Regions from separate parts of the Cryobacterium sp. MDB1-18-1 genome, predicted to be linked through region 3. Evidence: predicted binding sites of a transcription regulator. Region 3 holds the regulator's gene; each other region holds the start of a gene.

Region 1 (3,276 bases), on a different contig from region 3:
GGTCGTCCCTGGTCATCGACGGCGTTCTGCCCGAACCGACGAAGTTCATCAACTCGACGCCGCACATGACGTTCGTGCACGGCAAGTCCAACGTCGAATACCTGCGCAAACGGTTCGCGGCGCTCAAGGACCAGCCGCTCTTCCACGGGATGGAATACAGCGAAGACCCGGCCGTCATCGGCACCTGGACCCCGCTGCTCACGAAGAACCGCCCGAAGAATCAGCGCATCGCCGCGACCCGGATCGCCTCGGGCACCGATGTCGACTTCGGCGCACTCACCCGCTACCTCTTCGACGACCTCGCAGCCAAGGGTGTCGGCGTCCACGTCAACCAGCAGGTCACCGGCCTGAAGAAGCTGGCGGACGGCACCTGGCGGCTGAACCTCCGGCGCCTCGTCGGCGGGCACCCCAGCACGGTGAAGGCCCGCTTCGTGTTCGTGGGTGCCGGCGGCGGCGCGCTCGCCCTGCTGCAGCAAAGCGGCATCCCCGAGGCACGCGGCTTCGGCGGGTTCCCGATCAGCGGCCAGTTCCTGCGCACGACCAATCCCGCGGTCGTTGCCCAGCACCAGGCCAAGGTTTACGGCAAGGCCGCCGTCGGCGCCCCGCCGATGTCGGTCCCGCACCTCGACACCCGCCACGTCGAGGGGGAGGCCTCGCTGCTGTTCGGGCCCTTCGCGGGGTTCACCCCCAAGTTCCTCAAGTCGAGCACCTGGTTCGACCTCCCCTTCTCTGTCCGTGGGCACAACATCGGCCCGATGCTCGCCGTCGCCCGGCACAACGTCGGCCTGATGAAGTACCTCTTCGGCGAGGTCTTCGCGTCCCGCACCGTCAAGCTCAAGGCCCTGCAGGAGTTCATGCCGACGGCGAAGATGGCCGACTGGGAGCTCATCACCGCGGGCCAGCGTGTCCAGGTGATGAAGAAGGACCCGAAGGAGGGCGGAGTGCTGCAATTCGGAACCGAGGTCATCACCTCGGCCGACGGCAGCATCGCCGGCCTGCTCGGGGCATCCCCCGGGGCATCGACCGCGGCTCCGATCATGGTCGACTTGCTCAAGCGCTGCTTCCCCGAGCAGTACCCGGCCTGGGAACCGCGACTCCGCGAACTGATCCCGAGCCTCGGCACGACCCTGTCGGACGACCCCGCCCGCGCCGCAGCCTCCCTCGCCGCGACCGCCGCGACCCTGCACCTCACCAACCCCTGACCGATCCCCAACCCCTGACCGATCCGACGGAGTCGGGCACGATCTCCGTCGAATCGGTGAGGGCGGATGCCGCGTCACCCTTGCGCAAGTATCGAACGTGTGTTCGAATGTATGCATGCGGTGGAGCGGGCAGGAACTCACGACGGAACAAGCGGGCGCGCTTCCCGGCCTTGCCCGGCTGAACAACCTGGTGCGGAGCGTGCGCACCCCCGAGTTCGCGGGGATCACCTTCCACGAGATCCTGGCCAAGTCCGCGCTCAACCGGGTGCCCGGCCAGAGCGCCATGCCGTTCGGCTGGACGATCAACCCCTACCGAGGCTGCTCCCATGCGTGCACATACTGCCTGAGCCCGGAAACGCTCATCCTGATGGCCGACGGACGGCAGAAGCCACTCTGGGAGGTCAGGGTTGGCGATGCGATCATGGGCACGGAGACCGTCGGCGCCTACCGGCGGTATGTGCAGACCAAAGTGCTCGCTTCCTGGGACACCCGGAAGCGCGGCTACCGCGTCACCCTCGCTGACGGCACCGAGCTCGTGGCCAGCGGAGATCACCGCTTCCTCACCGAGCGAGGGTGGAGGTTCGTCACCCGCGCCATGCGCGGGGACGGTCAACGTCCCTACCTGACCGAGAACAACAAACTCATGGGTTTCGGGCTCGTAGGGCCCGCCATTGACCGGAAGCTGTCCATCGCCGGTGCAGCCGTGAAGTCCGCGGCTTTACTTCAGGTCGTGTCCGTCGAGGACCTGGGGACCACGATGGACATGATCGACATCACGACCGGGACCGGCGACTTCATTGCGAACGGAGTCATCAGCCACAACTGTTTTGCCCGCAACACGCACACGTACCTCGACCTCGACGCCGGCAAGGACTTCGACAACGAGATCATCGTGAAGGTCAACGTCGCGGAGGTTCTCCGCAAGGAGCTCGCCAGGCCCGCCTGGGAGCGCAACGCCGTCGCGCTCGGCACCAACACCGATCCCTACCAGCGTGCAGAGGGTCGCTACCGGCTGATGCCGGGCGTCATCGCGGCGCTCGCCGACTCCGGCACCCCGCTCTCGATCCTGACCAAAGGCACCCTGATCCGGCGCGACCTCGATCTGCTCGTGGAGGCGAGCACGCTCGTGCCCGTCGACCTCGCCCTCTCGATCGCGATCTACGACGACGAGCTGCAGTCAGCGGTCGAGCCGGGCACGCCATCCACGGCGGCGCGCCTCGCCACGGTGACCGCCATCCGGGAGCGCGGCCTGCGCTGCTCCGTGTTCATGATGCCGATCCTGCCGTTCCTCACCGACACCCGGGCGCACCTCGACGACGCCCTCCGCCAGGCGAAGGCTGCCGGGGCCTCCGACGTGATGTACTCCGCGCTGCACCTGCGGCCGGGGGTGCGCGACTGGTTCATGCAGTGGCTCGCGAGGGACCACCCCGACCTCGTGCCCCGCTACCACGAGCTCTACGGTCGTAACGCCTACGCACCCAAGGGCTACCGGCAATGGCTCGCGCTCCGGATCAAGCCGCTGATCCGGGCGCACGGGCTCGAGCACGGGATCGAGGATCCCGTCACCGGCGGCGTCCGCTCCCGCGCGCTCGCCCGCCCCGCGCCCGCCGTCCCTGCGTTCCCTGGCCGGCCCGTGCCCGGCCCGGGGTTGCTCATTGCGGGCGAGCTCCCGCCTGAGCTGCAGCCGACCCTGTTCTGAACTGCGGCTCCGCACAGCGGATGCCTCGCTGCGCCCCCGCCCCGGCTGAGGTGTCGCAGATCGACGTTCAACGCCCACGCGAACCTCGATTCGCGACCCTTCACGCCAGAAGGACTCCACCGGATGCGATAATCGACGGAGAACGGAGCGGCAATGACCCTAGGCCTCCCCGACCATCTGGTCGGTACCTCGGTCGGGCGTGCCCTGGCCCAGGCCACGCACTGGTTCGGCCTCACCTGCCTGGTCGGTGCCCTCGTCTCGATCGCCGTTCTCGGCATCAGCCACCCGAGCGCGCAGATCGGCGTGAGCCTGATCGGGATCCTCTCGATGGCGATCCTCCTCTTCCTCCTGTCCCGCCACCGCACCGTGCTGCTC
Region 2 (3,276 bases), on a different contig from region 3:
GGCCGTCCTGGGCCCAGGGCTTCACGTGGTGTACTTCGGCCCAGTGCGCCGGCGCTTTGCACCCGGGGATGATGCAGCCGCCGTCCCGGGCGGTAATCGCCCGGCGCTGGGCCCGGTTGAAGTACCGTCGTTCCGGACCGAGCTTGAGCACTTCGTTGTTCGCCCCGAACAACACGCCCTGGAAGCCGCCGTCGCAGATGCGCTGATGCACCGTCTTCAAAGACACGGGGGCTTCGACGCCGTCGATCCACCCCACCCCGACCCCCGAGGCGAGGTCCGCAGCGTTCACGTGCACCATCACCGTCGGCGCCGACCCGCCCATCGACGGGGTGTCCTCGTCCCGGGCGGCGTGTTCGAACAACGCCCGGAGGATGTCGGCGCGTTTCTCCCCGCCCGTGCGGGTATCCGCCCGGCGCTCCCGGAGCTCTGCCTCGATCACGTCCAGATCCGGGCCCGTGTCGGCGTCGGTGCCCGCTGATTCGGCGCCGGGAATCATCTGCCCCGAATCCATCAGCGCCTGCTCCTCGGCGGTGGGGAACGCCGGGCGGGCGTGGAAGCTCAGGAAGGCGTCGAAGAGGGTGTTCATCACCCCGAACAGTTCCGGTGTCACTCCACCCTTCACCGGGTACAACCCGTTCTTGAGTTGTCCGAAGCCGATGTTGGACTTCGCCTCGAACAGGTCCTCGGTTGGGAGGACCCCGTCGGGGTCTAGGGCCGCCTGCCATTGCGCGACCATGCCCCGGATCAGGTCCGTCGTCACCGGCACACCGGCCCCGGCCAGGTCCTCGGTCTCCGGGGTGATCAGCCCCGCCGCCGTGGCGACCAGGGCCCGCTCCGCCGTCAACAGGTCATCCGGCGCCACCCGGTGACTGATCACCTGTAGCCCGGCCACGATCAACTCCGCCGTCTCCACCCCGATCTGCCCCGCCGCCAGGGCGGCTCCGACGGTCGGGAACAAGGGCGGCAACCAGCTGCTCCCGCCGCACGGCCGCGGCAACACCGCGTCGCCGAGCTTCGTGCGCCGCTTCACCTCCCGGGCCGACACCCGCGTCACCCGGGTGAGGACATCCCACGGGCCCGTGCAGCCCATCCGCCAGGCCAGGCCCTCCCGGCCCAAAACCCGAGCCCGCCGGTCCACATCCGTCGCCGTGCTCACCCTGGCCGCGTCCACTGTCCGCCCGATCGCCTCCACGGTGCTCAGCGCCGTGACCGCTTCTGTGTCGCTGAGCAGCCCGACCGGGATCGCGGCCAGGGCCTCGGCGAGAACCGCCTGGGCCTCGGCGAGACGGGCGACAGCATCCGCATGCACCGACGGCACCGACCCGGCCAGACCCTCCGCGCCCTCGAAACCCTCGACAACCGCAACCGGATGGGCCGACTTGACGCCTGCGATGGGCTGATCTCCCGCGACCCCGGAACCGGGTGCCTGCGGGGTGTGTGACTGGGGATCCCAAGCTCCTGCCATACCCCGATTCTACCCCGAATCGAACACGAATGCGAGACTTACTCACATAATTTTAGGCTTCTCATCTTGAGTTTCACACCTGGAAACGAGGGTACCGACCCCTGACGGACGCTGTGCATGTGACCGGCGCCGTTCGCCAGCGGTGTGACGATCCGTCCGACCTCAGTCGGGGAGTTCAGCGCGGAAGGACGACGAGTTTTCCGCCGGCGGTACCGGCCTCCATGTCGCGGTGGGCCTGCACGATCTCATCGAGCCTGTAGACACGGCCGAGCGGGACGCGCGCGTGACCGGCTGCGACGGCGTCGAGGAAGGCCTGCAACTCCGCTGATGTCAGGTCTGCGGCCTCTCCGGAATACGCGGTGAGGCGCACTCCGTTGGGAAGCCAGTCCATCGGGTAGAACTCGTCGATCGTCCAGGTGTCGGAGAGCATCCCGGTGAAGCAGACGGTGCCTCCGGCTCGCACCGCTCGGAGGGTGTCGCGCAGGACGTTGACGCCGACGAGCTCGACGGCTCCGTCGACACCGTCAGGCACGATCTCCCGCACCCGGCGCGCGACCTCGCCATCGTCGATGATGACGTGGTCGGCGCCTGCAGCCTCGAGCAGGCCGACGCTCGAGGGATTCCGCGTGGTCGAAAGCACCCGCATCCCGCGCAGCGCGCCGAGGGTGGCCAGCGCGAGGCCGACAGAGGACGTTCCGCCGCGGATGAGCAGGCTCTGGCCGTCGGCGGCCTGCAGCCCGACACGCAGCGACCCCGCCGCGGTCTGCAGCATCTCGGGCACGGCACCGAGCACGTCCCAGCCGAGTCCGCTGGTGAAGGGCACGACGATCGCGGCCGGCACCGACACGTATTCGGCGTAACCGCCGTCGAAGGAGCGGCCCATGCCGCCCATCATCGCGGCCACCTGGGCGCCGACGGGATACTCCCCACCCGGGGCATCCGCTATCGTTCCGACCGCTTCGATCCCAGGAATGCGCGGAAACGAGCCGGTCGACGCGACACCGGAACGGAAGTGGAGTTCGGACCGGTTGAGCCCGAAGGCCTCAACCCGGATCAGCACCCATCCGGGTCGCGGCGTCGGCATCGGCACGTCACGGACGCGCAGAACACCGGGGTCACCAGGCCCGTCGACGACAACCGCCCGCATTGTCGCCGTCATTGTCGGTCTCATGGCGGAGGTCAGTGACCCATTCCGAGTCCGCCGTCGACCGGGATCACGGCGCCGGAGATGTAACCGGCGTCGTCGCCCGCGAGCCACGTGACGACCTTGGCGACCTCGGCGGGGGAAGCGAAGCGTCCTGCCGGGATGTTCTTCTTGTATTCGGCCTGGACGGCCTCGGAAAGCTCCGCGGTCATCTCGGTCTCGATGAAGCCGGGTGCGACGACGTTCGCAGTGATGCCGCGGGCGCCGAGCTCGCGGGTGACCGAGCGGGCGAGCCCGACGAGCCCGCTCTTGGAGGCGGAGTAGTTGACCTGCCCGGCGGAACCGTAGAGGCCGACCACGCTCGAGATGAGCACGATCCGGCCGAACCTGGCCTTGAGCATGCCCTTGGATGCGCGCTTGACGACGCGGAAGGCACCGCTCAGGTTCGTGTCGATGACGGAGGTGAAGTCGTCTTCCGTCATCCGCATCAGAAGGGTGTCTTTGGTGATGCCGGCGTTGGCCACGACCACTTCAACCGGTCCGAGGGACGCTTCGATCTCGGTGAACGCGGCGTCGATCGATGCGGCGTCGGTGACGTCGGCACGTACCGTGAGGCTGCCCTCTGGGCCGGACCCGGAGCGGGCCGTGACCGCGACGCGATGGCCCT
Region 3 (3,276 bases):
TCGCCGGTGTCATCGACGGGCACAACATCTGGCGCGGTGACCTGGCGGATGCCTTCGCTCAGGTCACCGGGGCCGGCGCACTGTCGCCGCGGATCGCCGTCTCGACCTCGACGAGCCTCCAGCACGTCCCGCACACCGTCGCGGACGAGACCGCGCTCGGCGCCGAACTCGTGAGCTGGCTCGCATTCGCCGACGAGAAAGTCGGCCAGGTTGTGACCCTCGCCCGCGGCCTGGCCGACGGACGGGAGGCCATCAGCGCCGAACTGGACGCTGCGACCGGCGCACTCGCCGCCCGCAGCGCCGCCCCCGGCGTCCGCGACGGTGCCGTGAGGGCCCGTGCCGCGGAGCTCACCGACGCCTCGTACAGCCGAGGGGTTTACGCCGACAGGCTCGCCGCCCAGGAGGCCGCACTCGCGCTGCCCTTCCTGCCGACGACGACCATCGGCTCCTTCCCGCAGACCGGGGAGATCCGCCGTGCCCGCGCCCGTTTCCTCACCGGAGTGCTCAGCGACGCCGAATACCGCGACCTGATGCGCGCGGAGATCGCCAGGGTCGTCGCCCTGCAGGAGGAGATCGGCCTCGACGTGCTCGTGCACGGCGAACCCGAGCGCAACGACATGGTGCAGTACTTCGCCGAGAACCTCGACGGCTTCGCGGTCACCGAGAACGGCTGGGTCCAGTCCTACGGCAGCCGCTGCACCCGCCCGTCCATCCTGTGGGGCGATGTCTCCCGCCCGAAGCCGATCACCGTCGACTGGTCGACCTACACGCAGGGGCTGACGGCGAAGCCGGTCAAGGGCATGCTGACCGGCCCGGTCACCATCCTCGCCTGGTCCTTCGTGCGCGACGACCAGCCCCTCGGCGAGACGGCGCGCCAGGTCGCCCTCGCCCTCCGCGACGAGATCGCCGACCTCGAGGCCGCCGGAATCGGCATCATCCAGGTCGACGAGCCGGCCCTGCGCGAACTGCTTCCGCTCAAGAAGGCCGGCCACGCAGACTACCTCGACTGGTCCGTCGGCTCGTTCCGGCTCGCGACCGCCGGGGTGCGGGACGCCACCCAGATCCACACCCACCTCTGCTACTCCGAGTTCGGTGTCGTGCTCGAGGCGATCCGCGCTCTCGACGCCGACGTGACGAGCATCGAGGCGGCCCGCTCCCGGATGGAGGTCGTGACGGACATTCAGGCCAATGGCTTCGACCACGGCATCGGCCCGGGCGTCTACGACATCCACTCACCGCGGGTGCCGGGCGTTGCCGAGCTGACGGAGCTGCTCGACCGTGCCGTCGCCGCCATCCCGGCCGGTCAGGTCTGGGTGAACCCGGATTGCGGGCTCAAGACCCGCGGCTACGCGGAGACGGTCGAGTCTCTCGGAAACATGATCGAGGCGACCCGCATCGTGCGCGCCCGCCTCGCCGCAGGCGTGCCCGCCCTCGCCTGATCCTCCTCGCGGCGAACACCCGCCGCGCGCGACGCGCCGTTTGCGCCGCTTCGCGCCAGGCTTGCCTGGCGCGAAGCGGCGCAGTTGGCGCGCACGGGGGATCTACAGGGAGCTACAGGGAACGCAGGACGGCGACGATCTTGCCGAGGATCTCGGCGTGGTCACCGAGGATCGGCTCGAAGTTGGTGTTCCTCGGCAGCAGCCAGGTGTGGCCGTCACGCTGCCGGAAGACCTTCACCGTCGCCTCGCCATCGAGCATCGCGGCGACGATCTCGCCGTTCTCCGCGGTCTTCTGCTGGCGGACGACGACCCAGTCGCCGTCCATGATCGCGGCGTCGATCATCGATTCGCCGACGACCTTGAGCATGAACAGCTCGCCCTTGCCGACGAGCTGGCGCGGGAGCGGGAAGATCTCGTCGACCTGCTGGTCGGCCATGATCGGAACACCGGCCGCGATCCGCCCGACGAGCGGCACCATTGCCGCGTCGCCCACCGGGGTACCCTGCTGGAAGTTCTCGGCGGCGCCGGCCGCGGTGTCCTCCGGCGACTGCGGCAGCTCGATCAGGACCTCGAGCGCCCGGGGCCGGTTCGGGTCCCTGCGCAGGTAGCCGCTCAGCTGGAGCTGGTTGAGCTGGTGGGTGACGCTCGACAGCGACGACAGGCCCACGGCGTCACCGATCTCCCGCATGCTCGGCGGATAGCCGCGCTGGCCGACAGAGCGCTGGATCACGTCCATGATCGCGCGCTGCTTGTCGCTGAGGCTCTTCCTCCGACGTGTTCCGCCTCGTTCGGGGGAACTGCCGGCGAACGGGGTCACGCTGTCCGGGGTCTCGCTGTCCGGGGTCACGCTGTCCTGGGTCACGATGTCGCTCCTGTCGGTGGCGGTGGGCGGTGGCGGGCGGTCGCCCCGGTGGATGCCGTGAGGCGACCGTATCCGAATGTCAGTGGTCGCTGGTTGAGTTCACACCAGTCAATCGAAACTGTAACCAGCCTGGGGCGAAGTGCAGACATTCATTCGAGTGTGTCGTGTACTTCACCCCAATAATAACCGGAGAAAGTCTTGATTGTTCGAACAATCGAATATATATTCGGAACATAGCTTCGTATCCGGCTCTCCCGGCCGAGAGTCGGATACGAATACACAGGAGGCAGACATGAGCACAACAATCGAGCTGGTCCCGGGGGCGCACACCCGGCTGCGCATCACCCGGCGCGGTCGTGCCGTGCTGACCGCGATCGCCGGCGTCCCCCTCGTCGTCGGCGCGCTTGCCCTCGCCCTCAACGGCGGCCTCGCCGCCGCAGACGGCAGCACCTTGAGCGGCAGCGGCATGAGCGCCGACGCGGGTGGAAGTGCGACGACCTTCGACTACGTCACGATCCAGTCGGGCCAGTCGTTGTGGCAGCTTGCCGAGCGCATCGCCCCTTCTGCCGATCCGCGCGAGGTCATCGCCGAGATCGTCAACCTGAACCAGCTGCCCTCCGAGAGCGTGCAGCCGGGCCAGCGCTTGGCTCTCCCTGCCGAATACTGAGCAAGCCGGATACTGAGCAAGCCGGATACTGAACCACCGGAGTACTGAGCAAGCCAAATACTGAACCACGGGCAATATGACCCGCCGGTGCTGAGGCCCATCGGTAACATGGGGGGAGTGACCAGTCTCAACGACCTGCCCCTCCGCGACAATCTTCGCGGGCTCACTCCCTATGGGGCGCCGCAGCTGCACGTGCCGGTCGCGCTCAACGTGAATGAGAACACCCACGGCATCCCCGAGGACGTGGCCGTCGACATCGCCGCAGCACTGGCCGCCGCTATCCGGGGGATCAACCGGTACCCGGACCG

What was found. The regulator LexA, encoded in region 3, represses DNA repair genes until DNA is damaged. The targets are predictions, from matches to a motif close to TCGAACANNTGTTCGA.
Region 1: E3O50_RS19395 (Rv2578c family radical SAM protein) is a predicted target of LexA. The motif match lies at 1,294-1,309, and genes of this name have one in related genera.
Region 2: E3O50_RS06900 (HNH endonuclease signature motif containing protein) is a predicted target of LexA. The motif match lies at 1,485-1,500, and genes of this name have one in related genera.

The regions. Positions count from the first base shown of each region.
Region 1 covers NZ_SOFR01000044.1:263,783-267,058, reverse strand. Annotated here, with positions in the region: gene E3O50_RS10910 (malate:quinone oxidoreductase) at 1-1,202, shown strand, start outside; gene E3O50_RS19395 (Rv2578c family radical SAM protein) at 1,318-2,901, shown strand; gene E3O50_RS10895 (ATP-binding protein) at 3,055-3,276, shown strand, end outside.
Region 2 covers NZ_SOFR01000026.1:104,645-107,920, reverse strand. Annotated here, with positions in the region: gene E3O50_RS06900 (HNH endonuclease signature motif containing protein) at 1-1,465, opposite strand, end outside; gene E3O50_RS06895 (zinc-binding dehydrogenase) at 1,641-2,624, opposite strand; gene fabG (3-oxoacyl-ACP reductase FabG) at 2,645-3,276, opposite strand, start outside.
Region 3 covers NZ_SOFR01000009.1:34,051-37,326, reverse strand. Annotated here, with positions in the region: gene metE (5-methyltetrahydropteroyltriglutamate--homocysteine S-methyltransferase) at 1-1,439, shown strand, start outside; gene lexA (transcriptional repressor LexA) at 1,552-2,256, opposite strand; gene E3O50_RS01520 (LysM peptidoglycan-binding domain-containing protein) at 2,594-2,968, shown strand; gene E3O50_RS01515 (histidinol-phosphate transaminase) at 3,077-3,276, shown strand, end outside.